Regions from separate parts of the Pseudoalteromonas sp. Xi13 genome, predicted to be linked through region 2. Evidence: predicted binding sites of a transcription regulator. Region 2 holds the regulator's gene; each other region holds the start of a gene.
What was found. Region 2 encodes sigma-54, which starts transcription at its own class of promoters, with help from an activator protein. Its sites were predicted from a motif close to GTTGGCACGNNNNTNGNNT; they were not measured.
Positions count from the first base shown of each region.

Region 1: EJ103_RS04460 (CsbD family protein) is a predicted target of sigma-54. The motif match lies at 3,816-3,834, and genes of this name have one in related genera.
Region 3: EJ103_RS12330 (FlgO family outer membrane protein) is a predicted target of sigma-54. The motif match lies at 1,950-1,968, and genes of this name have one in related genera.
Region 4: dps (DNA starvation/stationary phase protection protein Dps) is a predicted target of sigma-54. The motif match lies at 3,313-3,331, and genes of this name have one in related genera.

Region 1 is NZ_CP034439.1:987,967-993,158, forward strand. Features, by position in the region: gene EJ103_RS04445 (hypothetical protein) at 1-564, shown strand, start outside; gene EJ103_RS04450 ((2Fe-2S)-binding protein) at 750-1,247, shown strand; gene EJ103_RS04455 (molybdopterin cofactor-binding domain-containing protein) at 1,244-3,505, shown strand; gene EJ103_RS04460 (CsbD family protein) at 3,575-3,772, opposite strand; gene hrpB (ATP-dependent helicase HrpB) at 4,045-5,192, shown strand, end outside.
Region 2 is NZ_CP034439.1:3,110,212-3,115,403, reverse strand. Features, by position in the region: gene mgtE (magnesium transporter) at 1-482, opposite strand, end outside; gene EJ103_RS14015 (HPr family phosphocarrier protein) at 742-1,014, opposite strand; gene rapZ (RNase adapter RapZ) at 1,055-1,900, opposite strand; gene EJ103_RS14005 (PTS sugar transporter subunit IIA) at 1,920-2,372, opposite strand; gene hpf (ribosome hibernation promoting factor) at 2,377-2,664, opposite strand; gene EJ103_RS13995 (RNA polymerase factor sigma-54) at 2,692-4,191, opposite strand; gene lptB (LPS export ABC transporter ATP-binding protein) at 4,261-4,986, opposite strand; gene lptA (lipopolysaccharide transport periplasmic protein LptA) at 4,983-5,192, opposite strand, start outside.
Region 3 is NZ_CP034439.1:2,742,679-2,747,870, reverse strand. Features, by position in the region: gene EJ103_RS12340 (SPOR domain-containing protein) at 355-1,053, shown strand; gene EJ103_RS12335 (SPOR domain-containing protein) at 1,264-1,842, shown strand; gene EJ103_RS12330 (FlgO family outer membrane protein) at 2,002-2,595, shown strand; gene EJ103_RS12325 (FlgO family outer membrane protein) at 2,609-3,301, shown strand; gene EJ103_RS12320 (FlgO family outer membrane protein) at 3,310-3,987, shown strand; tRNA gene EJ103_RS12315 (tRNA-Arg) at 4,110-4,184, shown strand; gene EJ103_RS12310 (GGDEF domain-containing protein) at 4,360-5,192, opposite strand, start outside.
Region 4 is NZ_CP034439.1:3,004,181-3,009,372, reverse strand. Features, by position in the region: gene EJ103_RS13480 (hypothetical protein) at 1-909, opposite strand, end outside; gene EJ103_RS13475 (alkaline phosphatase PhoX) at 1,116-2,483, shown strand; gene dps (DNA starvation/stationary phase protection protein Dps) at 2,734-3,249, opposite strand; gene EJ103_RS13465 (nucleoside-binding protein) at 3,862-4,641, shown strand; gene EJ103_RS13460 (DUF2189 domain-containing protein) at 4,730-5,192, opposite strand, start outside.

The DNA.
Region 1 (5,192 bases), 1.6 Mb from region 2:
GAAGCTGAGTTTGTTAACCGCTTTGATGAAGTGTTTGACGATGAGCTAGTTGCCGTTATTGGCAGCTCTAATATTAATACCGATTGGGATAAAGTTGGTTGGCGTGGCATTATGCTAAATAACGGCGTGGTATGGGTTAATACTGACGGTAAAATTATCGGTATAAATAGCCACACAGCTAAAGAGCAGGCATTTGCTAAACGCTTAATTGAACAAGACAAGCAATCACTTCATTCAAGTATTAATACATTTGAAGAGCCAGTGCTTGATTGGAAAACGGCTAGCTACCATATTCGCGTTGATGATTTAGGTGATAGAAATTACCGTTATGCAGTGTGGAGTAGTGATAAAAGGCCAAAGGACAAGCCTGAACTGGTTTTATTAAACGGTGATATTACCTTTGAGGGTAGCGGCGGGAATCATCATTATACGTTTAAAAACGGACGCTATAGTTACATATTACACGTTACTATTATTGGCTGCGATACATCGCCACCTGGTTGGCTTGAAGTATATAAAAATGATGAGCAGTTATTAAAAGAATCAGTTATAAGTGCTAAGTAGAATCAGTAAACCCTTCTTATCTCTATCCAATAAATCTGCCACTTAATAACAGCTATAAGTTGGCGGTTCGTCGATAAAAATTTCAATAAACCAATCCTAAGTGGTAGGCTAAAAAAGTAGCAAGTATTCAAACCGTTCTCGCGCAACAAGGCATTCCTTTAAAGCGCTTTGCCAAGGAGTTAAATATGATCACGCTTACCGTTAATGGTAATAAACATGAGTTTACAGGCGATCCGTCAACGCCGGTGCTTTGGTATCTTCGAGATGAATTAAATTTAACCGGGCCTAAATTTGGCTGTGGTATGGCGCAGTGTGGTGCGTGCACCATACACATTGATGGCGTAGCGCAGCGCTCGTGCATATTACCGGTATCGGCTGTGGCAGGGCGTGCTATTACCTCTATTGAAGGGTTAAGCGAGCAAGGCGACCACCCCGTACAAAAAGCCTGGGTTGAGCATAAAGTGCCGCAGTGCGGGTTTTGTCAGTGCGGGCAAATAATGCAAGCGGCAAGCTTATTAGCCGCTAACCCCAACCCCACTGATGATGAAATAGTGAGTAATATGTCGGGCAATATTTGCCGTTGTGGCACGTATCCGCGTATTCATAAAGCGATTAAGTCGGCGGCTAAAACCATTGCGGGCGTTGAGTATTTTGACCCAAATGAACAAGGGGAAGAGGTATGAAAAACGACAATACATACTTTGACCTAAACCGCCGCCAATTTTTAAAAACCAGCGCAATAGGCGCATTAGTATTAGGCACTTATTTTGTAGGCAGTGCACCAAAAGCGTTTGCAGGCGTGTTAGAACAACCGTCTGAGCAAGCAAAACGTGCCAACTTATTTATAGCGCTACGCCCCGATGGCATGGTTGAAATAACCTGTCACCGCTCTGAAATGGGCCAACAAATTCGTACCGCCATTGCCCAAATTGTGGCAGACGAAATGGAAGCCGCGTGGGATAAAGTGGTTGTTATTCAAGGTAAGGGCGACCCTAAATATGGGGATCAAAATACCGATGGCTCGCGCAGTATTCGCTACAACATGCAACGCCTACGCGAAATGGGGGCAAGCGTACGTTATATGATGCAGCACGCAGCTGCTAAATATTGGAACGTTGAGCCGCAAACCTGTACAGCTAATCAGCACGTGGTTACCCACAGCTCGGGTAAAACGGTTGCCTATAAAGACTTAATCGACCTCGCACTTGGTATTACCCCGCCAGAGCCTGACAAGTTAACACTTAAAACACGTAAAGAATGGCGTTATATAAATACCGGTATGGCGCACATAGATTTAACCGATTTAGTAAACGGTAAAGCCACATTTGCTGCTGATGTTCGCGAGCCAAAAGCGCTGGTGGCTATGATTGAGCGCCCGCCGGTAGTAGGTGGTGTGGTTAAATCGTTTGATGCCAGCGCCGCTAAAGCAATTAATGGCGTAGTTGATGTTATTGAAATGCCTGTACCAAAAGGTGCGCCGCAATTTCAGCCAAAAGGCGGCATTGCTATTGTTGCTAAAAATACCTGGGCAGCATGGCAGGCGCGTAAAGCACTAAAAGTGGTGTGGGATGATGGTAAAAACGGCGATTATAATTCAGAGAGCTTTAAAAAGTCGTTATTACAAACCGTTAATGAGCCGCAAGCTCATGTGCGCGAAAAAGGCGATGCAGCAAGCGTATTGGCTAAATCGAGCAATAAACTTGTAGCCGATTACTACGCGCCGCACCTAGCTCAAGCACCAATGGAACCACCTTGTGCTACAGCGATGTATCATAAAGACCGCGTTGATATATGGGCTGCAACGCAAAACCCGCAAGCTGATATGAAAACCGTAGCTGCGTTACTTGGTATGGAAGAGAGCCAAATTAACGTGCATGTCACCATGTTAGGTGGCGGGTTTGGGCGTAAATCAAAACCTGATTTTTCAGCAGAGGCCGCCTACATTTCAATGAAAGTAGGGCAACCTATTCGCGTACAATGGACGCGAGAGGATGATATTCAGCACAGTTTTTATCATGCGGTATCGGCTCAACATATTGAAGCGTCACTCAATGAAAAAGGTAATATCGAGGCTTACTTACATCGTACGGCGTTTTCGCCAATTATGTCAACGTTTAAAGAAGGGGCAACGTCGCCTGCAGGTTTTGAGCTGCGCTTAGGCTTTACCGATAACCCTATAAACTCACCTAACTTAAAGCTAGAAAACGGCGAAGCACCCGCTAAAACAAGAGTGGGCTGGATGCGCTCGGTATCAAATATTTTTCATGCTTTTGCTATTCAGTCATTTATTGCTGAAGCGGCGCACAAAGCAGGGCGCGACCAAAAAGACTATTTACTTGAAACCATAGGCCCTGATCGCATTTTAGATGTAACCGAGCAAAATGCCTCGTACGATAACTATGGCGCCGATAAAGACGTTTATCCATTAGATATTGGTAAATTACGCCATGTTATTGAAAAAGTGGCTGAGATAAGTAAATGGGGCCGAAAGCTGCCAAAAGGTCGCGGGTTAGGCATTGCTGCGCACCGCAGCTTTTTAACGTATGTGGCTACTGTGGTTGAGGTAGAGGTATCGGATGCTGGTGATTTAAACGTGATTAAATCGTGGGTCGCTATTGATGCGGGTACGGTTGTAAACACCGATACCGTTAAAAATCAAACGCAAGGTGGCTCTATTTACGGTATTACAACCGCAATTAGCGACGGTATTACTTTTGATAAAGGCCGAGTACAGCAAAGTAACTTTCATGATTATCGCGTACCGCGTATGAGCGACTCACCACTAGACGTAGAAGTAGAAATAATACAAAGCGATGCACCACCAGCAGGTGTAGGCGAGCCCGCAACACCGGTTTACGCCCCTGCATTGTGTAACGCTATTTTTGCCGCTTGTGGTAAACGCATTAGGCAACTGCCTATAGGTAATCAATTAAAAGCGTAAATAACGTACTTTTATTTAAGCCGTTAAACAAAAAAACCGCCAAATGGCGGTTTTTTTAGAAGTTAGCGATTAGTGAGTTTTTTCAAACTCATCTACTTCACGCTCTGCTTCTTCTTTAGATTTACCGTACTGTTGCTGGATTTTACCCACTAGCTCTGTACGGCTACCTTCAATTTTGTCTAAATCGTCGTCAGTAAGATCGCCCCATTTTTGTTGCGCCTTACCTTTAAGTTCGTTCCAATTACCTTTCATACGATCGCTGTTCATAAGTATCTCCTTACTTAGTTTTAAATAACGTTCAGTATAAAAGGAGCAAAGCGTGTACCAACCAGTCAAATTTTTATTTTGTTTTTATAATCATTAATTTATATATTTAAGCGAGGCGTTACTTTTATTGCAGCGCGTATGTTCTTAAAAAATGTACAGAGCGGTCTGTAATTATTTCTGATTATGGATACGCGTAAACTCATCTGCTTTTGCGGCGCGTTTATTTTTGGTTTTTGTTACAATGCACACAAAGCAATTTTGGGTAAATAGCAGTGCTGCCGGTTCAAAACATATATCAACAACTTCTAACTACATTACAAAGTAACCCCATAACGTTATTACAAGCACCGCCTGGTGCGGGTAAATCAACCTGGTTGCCGCTACAGCTTATGCGCGACGGCCATTTTAAACGTATTGTAATGCTTGAGCCGCGCCGCTTAGCTGCACGTAATATTGCCAATTACTTAGCACAGTGCCAAAACGAAAAAGTGGGGCAGAGTGTTGGTTTGCGAGTACGTGGTGAAAGCAAAGTAAGTAGCCATACGCGCCTTGAAATAGTCACCGAGGGCATGCTTACCCGCATGCTACAAAACGACCCCGAATTAAGCGATATAGATTTACTGATATTTGATGAATTTCATGAGCGCTCAATTGCAGCCGACACTTCACTGGCCTTTGCTTTAGAGACCCAAAGTGCGCTGCGCGACGATTTAACCATACTACTTATGTCGGCCACCCTTGATACCGAGCGCTATACGCAATTTTTTGATTGCCCGGTTATACAATCAAGCGGGCGTAGTTACCCCATTGACGAAGTGTACATACCAATAAAAGATGAGAGCCGCTGGTTAGATGCTATTCCCTCTTTAATAAAACAAGCACTAAACGAGCAAAGCGGTAGTGCGTTGGTGTTTTTGCCTGGGCAGTTTGAAATAGTACGTGTGCAGCAGGCCCTTAATGATTTGCCAAGTAATTGCTTAGTTGCCACATTGTTTGGCGAGCAAGATAAAGCCAATCAGCAAGCGGCGATTGCCCCTGCGCCTAAAGGTATGCGCAAAGTTGTGCTTACCACCAATGTAGCCGAAACTAGTTTAACCATTGAAGGCATTCGCATTGTTATTGATAGCGGCAAACGCCGCGCGGCGAGCTATAACTTGAAAACAGGCGTAACTGAGCTTACAACACAAAGTATATCGCGCTCCTCTGCTGTGCAGCGAGCAGGGCGTGCAGGGCGAATAGAGCCAGGGGTTGTTTACAGGCTTGGCTCAAAGCAAACATTTGAGCGACGTAATAGCCACGATAGCCCAGAAATACTCACCTCAGACATAAGCCAACTTATGCTGGAGGCAAAACAGTGGGGCGCAAGTATTAGCGAACTCACCTTACTTGATACGCCAACAGCGCAGCAATGTACGCAAGC
Region 2 (5,192 bases):
CGCAGCACAACATCAAGTGTAACGTCTGGGCGAATGGTCACCGTATCGGTGTTCATTAGCGCGCCTGCAGAGCGCTCTTGGTAAGATAAAGCCTGTGTAGCGCGTTCGCGGTCTTGCGTATCCATAGCGCTAACCACATCTTTGTACACGGTATCAGGTAGGCTACGCAGGACTTCACCTAAATCATCGTGACCCATATCCTCAGTGGCCGCGGCAATATGCTCAGGTTCCATTTGTGCAATGATACCTAAACGTACATCTTCAGAGAGCTCTTCTAGCACATCCCCTTGCACATCTGGGTCAACCAGTTGCCAAAGCATGCGTCTAATTTTATGCGGAGAGGATTCAAGCAGCAGTGCTGTATCACAAGGTGCTGTTTTTGCTAGCATGCGTCTTACTTGAACAAATTGCCCACTATTAAGTGATTTAGTCACTTGTTTTAATTGCTGTAGTGGATAGTCTTGTTCAAACGCTTCTGGCATTGGCATCCTAAATATTTTTGTGTAATGGAAAGGTGTTTAGTAAGTGGTGTTGCCCACTGTCATTTTCTTTATTTTTTGTGCTAAACCCAATGCTGGGACTAAATTAGTGTTTAAAATTAAGTAACCAAATTTAGCAGGGGCATGGCTTTATTACTCTAAATTAAAGCACTAAATTAGGCGAGTCGGAATACCCTAACTTACTAAATCTTTATAGTCTGGCCTGATAAGTCTTTAACTTATAAGGCTATGGTGCTTTAAATTATTCTTGTTCGTTAAATCGTTGTGCAATTAATTGCCCAACCGCATGCAAAGCTTGCTCTGAATCAGGGCCTTCACAGACTACTTTAACTTCTTTACCTTTACTGCTTTCAAGTAGCATTAAAGCTAATACGCTGTCGCCTGCGGCTTCTTTATCATCTTGGTGTAAGGTGATTTTAGCATCAAACTGCACAGCTAATTGCGCAAGGACCGTTGCCGCTCTGGCGTGTAAGCCTAATTTATTTTTTATTAAAAATGTGTCTTCACAGCGCATAAATTACTATACCTAAACTGAACAGGTTATTATTTTAAGGTTACTTTTCTTGCTCACGATGACGAATTTTGACATTCGGATGCGTCATAGCAAAGCTCTCACCAATGGCTTGCGCTAAATAAACCGAGCGGTGTTGACCACCAGTGCAGCCTATTGCAATAGTGAGGTAACTACGGTTATTACGCTCTAAGTGTGGCAACCAAGTTTGTACAAAGGTTTGAATTTGCCAAGTGAATTTTTGCACTATGCTGTGATTTGCCAAAAAATCTTTTACTGGTTGATCAAGACCCGTAAGCGGTTTAAGTTCAGGCTCCCAGTGGGGGTTTGGCAAAAAGCGAGCATCAAAAACATAATCAGCTTCTTTAGGTATGCCGTGTTTAAAGCCAAACGATTCAAACGTTACAATAAGTTGCTTATCTTTTTTACCCAGTATTTTTTCGCGAATTGACTCTGCTAATTGGTGCACACTTAAATCGGTGGTATCAAGCATAAAGTCAGCGCGCGTTACGAGTACATCAAGCAGTTCTTTTTCTTTTTTTATTGCTAAATCAAGCGGCAGTGAATCGATGGATAAAGGGTGTAATCTGCGTGTTTCTGAAAAACGTTTGATCAGTGTTTGATCATCACTATCTAAATAAAACAGTGTGGGTTTAGCAAAGTCAGGAAGGTACTCGAGAATATCGTTAAATTCGTCTTGTTCTTTGGGGATATTACGAACATCTATGCTAACGGCTATTTTGTCATAGTTATCTGAAACACTTCGCACTAAAGAGGGCAGTAGGTTGACCGGAATATTATCTACGCAATAATAGCCTAAATCTTCAACCACGCGTAAAGCAACCGACTTACCTGAACCAGAACGGCCGCTTATGATAATTAACTCCATTTATAGCCCTTAGTATTTACTACGATTGATCAACAATTACTTGATACAGCTCTGCATCGGTTTTAGCACTACGCAGCTGTTTACAAAATTCTTTGTTGCTCAGTTTATCAGCTATGGTTGCCAGAGTCTTTAGGTGCTGTTGGTTATCGCCATCTGGTACGATGAGTGCAACAAAAATATCAACAGGGCAGTTATCAATAGCATCAAAGTTAACAGGGGTGTCGCTAACAAGTACTAAAGCCAGCGGTTCTTCTACGCCACCCATTCTGCCATGAGGAATGGCGATACCCCGGCCAATACCAGTACTGCCTAGCTTTTCTCTGCTTGCCAGCGCATTAAGAATATCTTGTTGTGGTAAGTAGGGGAGCTTTTCATGAGCAAGCTCACTGATAAACTCTAAAATTCTTTTTTTACTACTAAAAAGGACCGCAGCTTTGCTGCAGTCCTGGCATACTAATGTACTTAATTTCATAATATTAGTGTCTAGCAAGCTTCTCTTTATGTTTTATGACTTGACGATCGAGCTTGTCAATCAACGAGTCTATAGCGGCATACATATCTTGGTGCTCTGTTGAGGCAAATAAATCTGCGCCACTTACATGAATAGTCGCTTCTGCTTTTTGGTTGAGTTTTTCTACATCGAGAATGACATGCACATTGCTAATATGATCTGAGTGCCTTTCTAGCTTTGCAAATTTATTATTTACATAGTCTCTAAGTGAATCAGTTACTTCTACGTGACGACCAGTTAGGTTTAGTTGCATAAGCATTTCCTCTTTGTTTTTAACGTCTTATATCAAACTCTTTCTCTGATTTGACGGTGGAATAGCTAGCGATTCACGGTATTTTGCTATTGTGCGTCTAGCTACTTTAATTCCTTGCTCTGCCAATATATCCGCAATTTTACTATCACTCAATGGTTTAGCTGAGTTTTCCGCGGCAATTAGCTTTTTAATTAGGGCACGTATTGCGGTTGATGAACACTCGCCGCCGTTTTCAGTGCTTACGTGGCTTGAGAAAAAATACTTAAGCTCAAAAATACCACGTGGCGTATGCATATATTTTTGCGTAGTAACACGCGAAATTGTCGACTCATGCATTTCTACCATCTCAGCAACATCGTTTAAAACCATTGGCTTCATGGCTTCGGGGCCATGTTCAAAAAATGCCTGTTGCTGTTTTACAATACAGTTAGTTACCTTAAGCAGCGTGTCGTTTCTGCTTTCAAGGCTTTTTATAAACCATTTAGCTTCTTGTAAGTGAGAGCGAATAAATTGGCTATCACCACTTGATTTTACGGTACGTGACATAGCCGCGTACTGACTATTTACGCGTATTTTTGGCATGCTATCTGGGTTTAGCTCTACCACCCAGCGGCCTTTTATTTTTTTAACCGACACATCCGGTATTACATACTCAGACTCTTCCCTTACTATTGTATCTGCAGGTTTTGGGTTGAGGGTATGTATTAGGGTCATGACCTCTTTAAGCTCGTCTTCTTTAAGCTTAGTCTTTTTCATTAATGTACGATAGTCGCGTGCCGCTAATAGATCAATGTGATCGGTTAAGATCATTTTAGTTTGTTCTATAAAAGGGGTGTCTTTATCAAACTGGTTTAGCTGAATACACAAGCACTCTTGTAAACTGCGCGCGGCTATACCTACAGGGTCAAATAACTGAATACGCTTTAAAACGGCTTCTATTTCGTCAAGTTCAACTTCAACTTCGTCATCGTTTTCTTGGTTAAAGCTTTCTAAAATTTCTTCGCAACTTAGCGTTAAAATACCCGAGTCATCTACAGCTTCTACAATGGCAATAGCAATGGCTTCGTCAGTTGGGCTAAAAGGAGTAAGCTGAAGCTGCCACATTAAATACTCATGTAGCGTTTCAGTAGAGGCACCTTGATAAATAGACTCATCTTCTGGCATTGGGCCTGAGGATGCAGCAGGGGCTGCGCTCATGTACTCATCCCAAGTTACATCCATTGCCATATCATCGCTAACGGTGTCTTTATTTAAAGCTTCGCCACTGTCTTGCTCGTACTCGCTGGTTGTATCGTCAGCCGATGCGCTTACGGTTATATCATCCGTATCTGCTTTTTGTTCATTTTTCCCAGCCGACTCTTCCGTGTAATCTTGCTCTTCTACTTCTAATAGCGGGTTGCTATCAAGTGCTTCTTGTATTTCTTGCTGGAGATCCAATGTACTGAGCTGCAGCAAGCGAATCGCTTGTTGCAATTGTGGAGTCATTGTAAGTTGCTGGCCCATGCGCAGCTGTAATGATTGCCTCATGTATCTCTAACAATCCTTTTATGTTGTTATAATTAATATTAGCAGATGCTTGTAGGTGTGGCTTAAATGTTACAGCCTAAATTGCTCGCCTAAATAAACATCGCGTACAGTTTTGTCATTTAATACGTGTTCTGGGGTGCCAGATGCAATTAGCTCCCCATGAGAAACAATGTAGGCTTTTTCACAAACATCAAGAGTTTCTCTTACATTGTGATCGGTAATTAATACGCCAATGCCACGGTTTTTAAGATGTTCTATTATTTTCTTTATATCTAACACTGAAATCGGATCAACACCAGCAAAAGGCTCATCCAATAAAATAAATTTAGGGTTCGCTGCCAGTGCTCTGGCAATTTCTACACGGCGGCGTTCACCACCAGAAAGCGCCATACCTTGGCTATCGCGAATATGCTGAATACTAAATTCATCAAGTAAGTTGTTAAGCGTTTCTTCTCGCGCGGCTTTATTGAGCTCTTTACGCGTTTCTAAAATCGCCATTAAGTTTTGATAAACTGTCAGCTTTCTAAATATTGATGACTCTTGCGGCAAATAGCCAATGCCTAAGCGGGCGCGGCTGTGCATAGGTAATAACGTAATGTCGTTATCATCAATAGAAATTTTGCCTTTGTCGCTAGGTACTAACCCTACAATCATATAAAAGGTGGTGGTTTTACCTGCGCCATTAGGGCCCAATAAGCCAACAATGCTGCCGGCTTCTACCTCAAGGCCTACATTTTTTACAACTTGGCGGCCTTTATAGCTTTTTGCTAATAGTTCTGCTTTTAAGGTGCTCATGGTTGACCTTCGTTACCTGTTTTTTCTTTAATTTTTGCTTCAACAGGCACTAAAATTGTGTGGACACGATCCGTAGAGTTTTCGTCTTTTTCTGCGCTAATAAGCTGCTGCTGCATATCGTAGGTAATACTTTTAGCATTAATTTTTTGACCGGCTTGTGCGACTTCAGCATCGCCAACAAGCGTTAAAAATCGCTTTGCTACGTC
Region 3 (5,192 bases), 370 kb from region 2:
CCTGTTTAGGCGCCTTTTTTAGTGCTACATTATTAATAGCAAAATAGGTAAGGCTTTACTTAATTTTAACGCCGCCAGTAATAAAGATGGTCTACGCTTAATTATGTTCTGAATTTGACTTGCGTTATATAGCAACATAACGTAATTTATATTGTAAAGTTTATGTTAATTGGCATCAAAGTTGTATTAAAAGCCAAACTCACGGAAGGGTCATGTTAATTTTATCTATGCAGGTAAATTAGCGTGCGGGAGCAAAAATCGCTCATTGTTTAAATTGCTAAGTTAAACGCTTTCTTGTGAGAATGTTTAACTGAAATGTAAGTGCACAGGCACTGCTTTCAGGATAACGGGTACATGCTTAAATTAAAAAAATACTATAAACACTTTTTTGTATGCCTTTTTACGCTTACGTTTGGCACGGCGTGCTCTATTACGCCTACCGCTAAACCTGCTGTTGATAATGATATACCTAACACCACGCCCGATTACGTATCGATAACTGCACTAGAGCTTGCGCAATTAAAAGATGCCGCAATGCAATGGCAGCAAGCACGCGCCGGTATAGAGCGTATTTTAAAGCTTGAAAAAGAAATTACTTACCTGGTTAATCATATAGATATAATAAACTCTAAAGCTATTGCACAATCTAATGCAAGCCCTGCCTACAGCAGCCGTTACACTCGCACGCCTTCGCGTACAACCAGTAATAAGCCACGTCGTCAGCAAACTTACAAAGCTGCTAACAATAACCAAAAGCAAACTATAAAGCTTAATACCCCTAAACATGTATTTGCATTACAAGTTGCCTCAGTTGATTCTAAGCAGGATGTAGCCAAGGCTTGGCAAGAACTAAATACCAAAGCAGCGCCACTATTTAGAGATAAAATATTAACCAACGTAGAAACCGCAAAAATAAATGATAAAACCTTTTATCGCTTAAAGCTTGGCTCTTATAAAAACCTTAAAAATGCCAAAGCCGACTGTGAAGTATTTAAAATGTATAAGCTCGACTGCATTGTAAGTAACTACACCGATAAGCCAATTAAACTTTAATAGTGATACCAACCCGCAATAATAAATAATCATTTTATGGGCCTAATCGTGTTGCGTTGTGCGTTAATAAATCTCGTTTAGAACAACTAAATAGCAAATTTTTTGTCTAGCTATCAATACGTTTTACTATCCTCTAAATAGATTACTTAATTAAGCTAATTGGTATAAAAGCGCAATAGGCCGTAGCACGCGTGACTTGCTTAGCGTTGATTGGCTGTTAAAATAGCGCTCACTATTACCCAAATTAACAACATACTTATGCTGCACTACAAGGATTTTTTAGCCTCATTAGTTTTAGGCTTTGCATTAGCAAACAGTGCTCACGCACTAGCAACGGCCCAAAAGCAGGCGATGCTCATTAAAAAAGATGACTTAGCCGTACTCAAAGAGTCAGCGCAGCAGTGGCAACAAACCAAGCCTCAACTAGAAAGACTGTTAAAGCTAGAAAGTGAATTACAGCGCACAGTAGATAAATTAAAACAACTTAACGCGCAGCCAAAACCACAGCAAACTAACCACTTAGCTGTTGTGAATACAAATGCGCTGTTTGCTGTGCAAGTGGGGGCGTATAAAAATAAAGCGGTACTTGAAGCGGCTATAAAGCAATTTCAATCGGCCTCAAATAAGCTTGAAGTAAATACCGAGCAAGTACTGATTGACCAGCACACCTTTTATAGATTAAAGCTTGGTGCGTTTAAAACAAAAGAAGCAGCAAAGGATGCATGTAAGTCATTAATAAACAATAATACCTGCTTTGTAACCTACTACGTGAAAACGCCTCAAAGTTAATTAACCTGAACTCTGGTTAAGAGCCTTACTAGCATATTGAACTATCTTGATACTTAAATTTATTATCTCTGGCTAGAGATAGGTTTATTATCCAGAGTTTAGGTTAATTAGGCATAATAATTGCTTTATCCTCGGTATGTTTTAAAGAGGACGGCAACTATGCGCCTTTTACTGCCTTTAGTATTGTTAAATTTAACTGCTTGCAACTTGGTTCCGCCCCCAGAGCCGAGTGTGCCTACTGACGCGCCAAAAGCAGCAATGGCACCCTATACCGTTAACGAGTATGTAGCAAATCTAACCTCGCAGCTTAACCATGTAAATGGCGCTTTAAATGCCAATGCGCGCATTGGTGTGAGTAGCTTTTTTTATGCCGATGCTTTAGATACTAAGCTAGTAGCAGGGCAGGCCTCGGGTTTGAGCTTACAAATTCAAGAAAGCTTATTAACGCAATTTACCCAGCTTGGCTATCATACCGTTGAGTACCGCCTTGGCAATAACCTTATATTAGCGCAAAACGCAGACAGCATATTAAGCCGCGACTTAAGTAAATTACGCAATCGCCAAAATATTGACTTAGTCATCACCGGCACTGTAACGCGCCAACAGCATGCTTATATAGTTAATGCACGACTCGTTAATATTGAAAACAAGCAAGTACTGTCGGCAGGCAGCATAGAGATCCCTATAAATGTAATGTGGGGAAACGAAAAAATTCAGCAGCGTGACGGCTCTTTGTACCGCAGCGAATATTAATCAGGAGCACACCATGAGAAACCTATTAATTACCCTATGTTTGCCATTAGGCTTTGGCTGTTCGCAAATGTTAAATTCGCTACATTCAGAGCCGGAGCAAGTTGAGCAAGATAATGCAGCCCAGCTTGTTTCAGAGCAACGTGCGGTAAAAGCACCTGCACCAAATGAAACGTTATTTCAGTCTAATTTAAACAAGCAAAGTAACTACACCAAAAGTGCCCCCGCAAAACGCAAAAATATAAACCATTATGTGCGCGGTATAATGCAAGACATGGTCGAAAACCTGCAATACGTAAACGACAAAACGCCACTTGCCGTTTCTAGCTTTGTATTTTTAGATGATGACTACAGCGATGGAAGCCTGTTAGGTAACCAAATAGCCGAAAGCTTTATGCACGAGCTGCATAGTTTTGGAGTACCGGTTATCGATTTTAAAACCACCGATTATATGCGAGTAACCCCCGCAGGCGACTTTGTATTTAGCCGCGACTACCTAGAGCTAAACCAAGATCAAAACTTTAATTACGTATTAGCAGGAACACTTGTGAGCCACCAAGGCGGCGTACTGGTAAATGCACGAATAGTGGGCATTAAAAGTAAAGCGGTAGTGGGCAGTGCGCAAGGGTTTATTCCTCAATCAGTGGTGGATGCGCTAAACAGTAGCTATCGCACCGACGGAATTATGCTTAAACAAGCCAGCGAGTGAGGTTGACCATGTTTTACAAACTATCTGCTATAGCGGGGCTAACGGCAACGTTAGCATTAACTGGCTGTTCAATAACGCAAAATAATGAGCATAACGAAAGCATAAACACACGCTCAGACTACACCGTGCTAACGCAAAGTAGCCAACCAACGCCAGTGCATGCCAACCAATCTGTGCAGCAGCAAAGTGAGTACGACACAGCAAGGCAGTTTACACCGCTTAAACACCACAAAACGCTGGCAAACTATGTAGAGCAAATGGCGCTGGATTTAGTCGATACGCTTGAAGCCGAAGCGCCCGATAACAACAGCATCAACATAGCGGTTACCACCATTGTAGATTTAGACGCATCGCTTAATAAAAGTAATCAGTTGGGTAATCAATTAGCAGAGACGTTTATTCATCAGCTGCAAAAATTTGGCTACGGCGTGGTAGATTTTAAAACCATGGACAACATTGATGTATCAAACAGAGGCGACTTTGTGTTATCTCGCGATATAGAAAAGCTAAGCGAAAGCAGCATGGCTAACTATGTATTAGCAGGTACGTTAATTTACCGCCCAAATGGCGTAGCAGTAAACACCCGCGTTATAAATTTTCACAGCAAACATATTGTAGCAAGCAGCCGCAAACTCATACCACTGTACGTGTTAAACAAAGAAGATATATATTTATCAAGCAATTAAGTTAATTTTAGCTTGATATGAAAAACAAGATGCCGTTATAATTTTTGTAAGCTGTAAGCTGTAAGCTGTAAGCTGTAAGCTGTAAGCTGTAAGCTGTAAGCTGTAAGCTGTAAGCTCGGTGCGGCCTCTTAGTTAAATGGATATAACGGCCCCCTCCTAAGGGGCAGTTGCAGGTTCGATTCCTGCAGGGGCTACCAATTAAATCAAAAACTTAATCTTTAGATTAAACTAAGCGATATTTTTTCCTAATTTTTCTCAAAAGTAAAAAGTTGCCGTTCAAATAACAACCTTTTGACAGTCGTATGTTCAGGCTGAAAGTCAGTTTTGTCATTTAGTTCCATCTTATATACGCACATAAGATAAAGTTCTTAATTAGCTATTTAGGCAGATTCTGTTTTTGCCAGATTTTTTAGCTATATATAGCTTATCATCGGCTTTCTTTATTAAAGAATTTAAATCTGAATTAGGATCACTAAAAAGCTCAACAGCTCCCATTGAAAATGTGATATTTGAAAGGCCATTGAATTCAAACTTTGATAATTTACTAGAAAGACGGTCAAATAAATTTTTTGCTTCGTCAAGCGAAGTCGCTGGTAAGATGAATAACCACTCTTCTCCTCCCCATCGACCAAATCTATCTAATGCTCTAATATTTTCTGAAGCAATATCTGCAAATGTTTTTAGTACTAAATCCCCGACATCATGTCCATAAATATCATTTATAGATTTAAAGTCATCTAAGTCAGCCAATAGTATAGTTAAGTTTTGACATTTCTGTTGAGCAGCGGCTAATTCTTTGGTTGCTCGGAGGGTAATTGCTCGTCTATTCGGCGCACCTGTAAGGACATCAATCATTGCTAATTTGCTAAACTCATTTTTAGATTTTTGACTTCGGTAGATAATGAGAGAAAGGAAAAATACAGCTATCGTCAACGTGATGATAAACATAACTAAAATATAATTTTTTTGTTTTTCATTTTCTTTTTCTAAGTTCGTTACTTTAAGCGATTGTTCTAAAATTCTACGTGCACTTTTTTGCTCTTCAACTTTATATTCAGAAAGTAATTCATCTAACTTTTTTTGAGATTTATCCTCTTTAATAAGTAAGCTTTCGTAATACTTATTTTTATATTTCATAGCATCTTCGAATCGCTTTTGTGACGTACTAAATTCAAAGAGCCATTCATATAATGTCTTCATTTGAT
Region 4 (5,192 bases), 110 kb from region 2:
TTTATTAAGTGTAGTTACTTCGCGGTTGTCGATTACTTTATATGGGCCTTTGGCGTTTTGCATGGCGCTTACTGGTAGGCTAAATTTTACAAACTCATTACCAGGTAGTGGGCGGCCATTTAGCTTGGGTATAACAGGGCTTGTTTGCGTACCGCCGTAGACAATATTGGCGTTATCAGGCGCGGTTACGCTGCGGCGTTTACCAGGAAAGTGCTCTAAATCAAACTCGGTTCTGCCCATGCTAACCGTTACAACCATGTCGACGTTATTAAGTGCGTAGTAGGGGGCAAGGAGTGATTCTATTATACCTTGGTCAAAGTCTTCGTAGCGTACTGGTACCATAACTGTGTTAATTTCGGCGCTAACGCCATTGTAATTAATAACTTGGCCGTCGAGTAACAATGCGGCGACCCCAGATGGGTTACTTTGGTTGATATTTTTGTCGAGTAAAAAAGGGTCAAATCCGGTAAGTATAATTTTTTTATCACTACCTGATGAAAAAGCTAAATCGGTGCGGCCTCGGCTGCCTTCTTCAAGCATGCTTAGCAGCGTATTTATTTGCGCGTCAGATAGCTCAACGTTAGCTTCGGTTGTACGTATTACTTTGCTTGAAAGCAAGCGCGCCCAGTAAAGTGCTCGGTCGTCGTAATTGTTAGTTTTAATAATGCGTTGCTTAGCGCTTTCCCACAGCTCAAAACTATAGGTTTGAATGAGCTGCTTTGCCTCTTTAAAGTTATTGAGTGCTTTAAACTGTTGCTCAAAGGTGGTTACTTCTTTATTAAAGGCGTTTAACACAGTGGGCATTGCTGTTTGTGCTTTGCTGATGCGTTGTTCTTCAACGGTGAGTGGATTACTTAAAGCTGCGAATGAAGAGGCAATTAAGCTGGTTGCTAGTAATACTTTGATCATGATACTCCTAATTAAGCCGTTGTTATTTGAGTAACTTACTATCCTACTATTAAACAGTGAGGGCAATTATTTAAAGTTGAATTAACTGATATCTGGTACGGATGGAATGTTACATTATTACATTTTGATGAATTTAGCAAAGCGCCGCACTTCTAGCGGGTTATTTCCTTTACTATAGATTTAATAAAAAACACGGGAATAAAATAATGGTTTCTAGAAGAGAGTTTTTATTTAGTGCAGGCTCGCTTGCGTTTATCGGCTTATCGCGCAGCGCAATGGGTAACGTTGCTTTACCTGAAGTAACGACTAAGTTGCCAGCTTATGGCCCATTAATAGCCGACCCTCAGGCCTTATTAGATTTACCTAAAGGCTTTAGTTATCGGGTTATATCGGCACTTGGCGATAAAATGGATGATGGTTTAGACGTACCCGACCGTGCCGATGGCATGGGTTGTATTGCATTAGATAACGAACGCGTAGCCCTTATACGTAACCATGAGCTACAACCTAAACACATTAATAAAGCATCTGATTTAATTAGTAACCACAAAACCCCCTTAGCCTATGATTCATTTAAAAATGGTGTAGCTTTGCCTGGGGGCACTAGCCATATTATTTATAACTTAAAAGAGCAAAAACGCGAACAAGAGTATTTATCGCTGTGTGGCACAATAAGAAACTGCTCAGGCGGTGTAACGCCGTGGGGTAGTTGGCTAACCTGCGAAGAAACCGTTATGGATAAAAGCGATGGCTTGTCTCAATCTCACGGTTACATTTTTGAGGTACCAGCCAGCGCCAAAGGCTTAATTAAGCCTGAGCCATTATATGATATGGGCCGGTTTAATCATGAAGCCGCCGCAATAGACCCACAAACCGGTATTGTTTATTTAACTGAAGATAGAGGCGATAGTTTGTTTTATCGGTTTATTCCTCATCATCGCGATAAGTTAAATAAAGGCGGCATATTGCAAGCTATGGTAATTAAAAACCAGCCTCAGTTTGATAGCCGAAATTGGGATTCACCGGCCATGCCATTACACAGCGACCTTTTAGTTGAATGGATAACGCTCACAGATCCTAAAAGCCCAAATGATGACCTACGTAAGCAAGGTTATAAAAAAGGTGCAGCCTTATTCGCACGAGGAGAGGGAATACATTGGGGTAAAAATGAGCTTTATTTTTGCTGTACTAATGGGGGCAAAAAGCAGTTAGGTCAGGTAATGAAGTACACACCTTCAAAAAACGAAGGCACTGAGTTAGAGCAAAATGAGCCTGGTAAAATACAACTATTTGTAGAAAGTACAAACGAGTCGTTATACAACTTTGGTGATAATTTAACGGTAGCACCTAACGGGCATTTAATTGTATGTGAGGATCAATACACAGACACGGTGAATAACCATTTACGCGGGGTGACACCTAAAGGAGAGGTGTATAACTTTGCTAAATTGCATGCGCAAACAGAGCTTGCTGGGGCGTGTTTTTCACCTGACGGGCAAACCTTGTTTGTAAACGTATACATGCCAACTAAAACGTTGGCTATTACTGGTCCTTGGGATAGTTTTAAGCTTTAAAGTGGTAAAAAATACAAACGCTTAGTATAGGTATACTAAGCGTTTGTATTTTAACAATCCTTGTAGGTTTACCAAATCCGTTAGCAAGCTTTAATCATCCTTGGTGCATTTACTACATCCTTTATGTAATAAGCAACGAGTCCTTGTAGTTTGCACTTCATCCTGTACCTACTTTTGTAACGTGTCCTTGTATTTTTATTAGTCCTTTAACTCTTATTAACATTCCTTGTATGGCAAAGTGGGTAATAAATTAATGATTTAGTTTACCTGCAGACGATTCAATGTGTGCACGTACAAACCATTGAAACTGCTCTAAGTCACCTAGCTGGCTGGTGATCATATCCTCTGATACTGGGTCTAATTCAGACAGCGTGCCAATGGCTTTGCGGTGGTCGGCGTTTACGCCGCTGTATACTTTGTCTAATGCACCTAAATGCTCTACTACAAAGGCTTTACCTAATGAGTATTCTTCCCATGTGCGGCGATCTACAATAGACTTAGGTGTACCTTGTGGCGTACCGCCTAATGTAGCAATACGCTCTGCGATGGTGTCGGTCATTTCGCGAATAGCATCCACTTGTGGGTCTAACATTTCATGCACACCAATAAAGCTTGGGCCTACTACATTCCAGTGAATATGCTTTAAAGTAAGTTGTAAGTCTAAAAGTGCTACGAGTCGGTTATCGAGTGTTTCAATTGTTTTTTTTGCTGATTCGTTATCCATACCTGGGGCTGTAAATTCAATTGGGTGTTGTGAGTTACTCATAATGTCTCCCGTTGTGTAATTTGTTGTATGTAGCCATTGCTACCATTTAACTTGCAATACATGAAGCAAAGCCTATGCCTACCAAGCTTGTTTGTTTAAGTTGTTGATATTTAATGCTTTATTTTTAATTGGGTACGTAAGGTTAAAAAGGGAGAGACGTAGAATATGAATTTTATGCACTTATTTTTGTAAATTGTGCACAGTAGTAAAAAAGCTGTGGCTGTTTATCGATTGAGTTGAAATTTGTTTATGCTCAATAAGGCATAGTCTGTGTAATACAGCTAACTAAAGTACCTAGCCTTACAATTCATGCCGTTATTAAATTGCCTTTAAAAGCCCATCTTAATATTGCACGCGCTACAACCTCTAAATAAAACCCAGTAAATAAGCTATGCAAGGGTATACAAAATATAAAGGTGCTTATTTATTACCTGCGTAATGATTAATTCAGGTGTTTTATAAAGGGCTAACGCTGCTCTTTTAAAGCCGCGCTATTGGGCTTTACTGCTTAGATTTTAAAAATCAGCCTTTGTACTTATTTAATCTCTTTAGTTGGTGAATGCTCACTGATATACTCCCGCCGCATTTTAATTGGGGTTATGTAAATAAATCATGAATTTTTTAAAAACACTGTTTACAATATCTATACTGCTTTTGTCTCACTCAGCACTAGCAGAAAATTGGAGCGTCACACAGCTTCACACAAATTTTGGCGATGCCTTAAATCCCTTCACCGGGGAGTCGTCATTTACACGCACCTACACCATAGAGCATGCCTCAGAGCATGACTTAGGTGATAACTACTTTTTTATCGACTTTTTAAACGACAGCCTTAGTGATGGTTTTCAAGATACGGGTATATATGGCGAGTGGTACACAACGCTTAGCTTATCAAAAGCCTTTGATACCTCAGTGCGTTACGGTGCAATAAAAGACACAGGTTTAGTGTTTGGTATAAACGCCGGTGAAGAGGGGTTAATGAAATACACCCCAGGCATCAAGCTCAGCTGGGATGCCCCAGGCTTTGATTTTTTAACAACTACTTTTGCAGGTTACATTGATGCCAACGGCGGCGTGCAAAAAGATCAGCTAGCCAAGCAAGACAACAGTATTTTTATAGACCTTGCATGGGGTGCACCTTTTACACTAGCTAGCCAAGCATTTTATTTTACCGGCCACGTAGAATATATTTCTGGGCGTGATGACGAACTAGGCAATAAAGTTAATGAGTGGTTGCTTGCTCAACCCGCTGTGCATTGGGATGTAGGGCAAAACTTTAATTTAAACCCGCAACAGTTAATGGTAGGGGTGGAGTGGCGCTATTGGTACAACAAGTTAGGGACTAATAAAATAGAAAACCAGCCCTTTTTACATGCTATTTGGGTATTTTAAGCACAGCTTGCTTTGCTAGGTTGATAAAAAATAGCGCCTTTTGGCGCTATTTTTAGTCAGTGTGGTTGGAACTTTAAGTGGTTGGTTGTTACTCGTAACCGCGAGGTTTTTTGGTTTTAATAACTGCAATATAAGCATGCCAACTGGCGTAACTAAGCAAAGGCATAATTACAATAAAGCCCGTGGCGCCGGTAGCAAAACCAACAGCTACCAATACAAATATACAAATTGACCATACCACCATAGCGGCAAAGTTAGTTTTTACAGCGTTCATAGAGCTTATTACAGCGGTCATAATATCTACTCGGCGCTCCATCATTATTTGTGGAGCAAAAGCAGAAAGCGAAAATACAGTCACCAGTAATACCCCTCCTATTATGCTGCCTAACGTTAAAAACGCCGATAACTCTTCAAAGGTGGGATTGGCGTGGCTAGGATACAAAGCATGCACAAGTGCGGCTAAACGCATCCAAGCAATCATGATAACCATTAGCATTATTGCAAAGCCCCATTCGCCTACTGGGTTTCTAAACATCGACTTTATAGAGTGG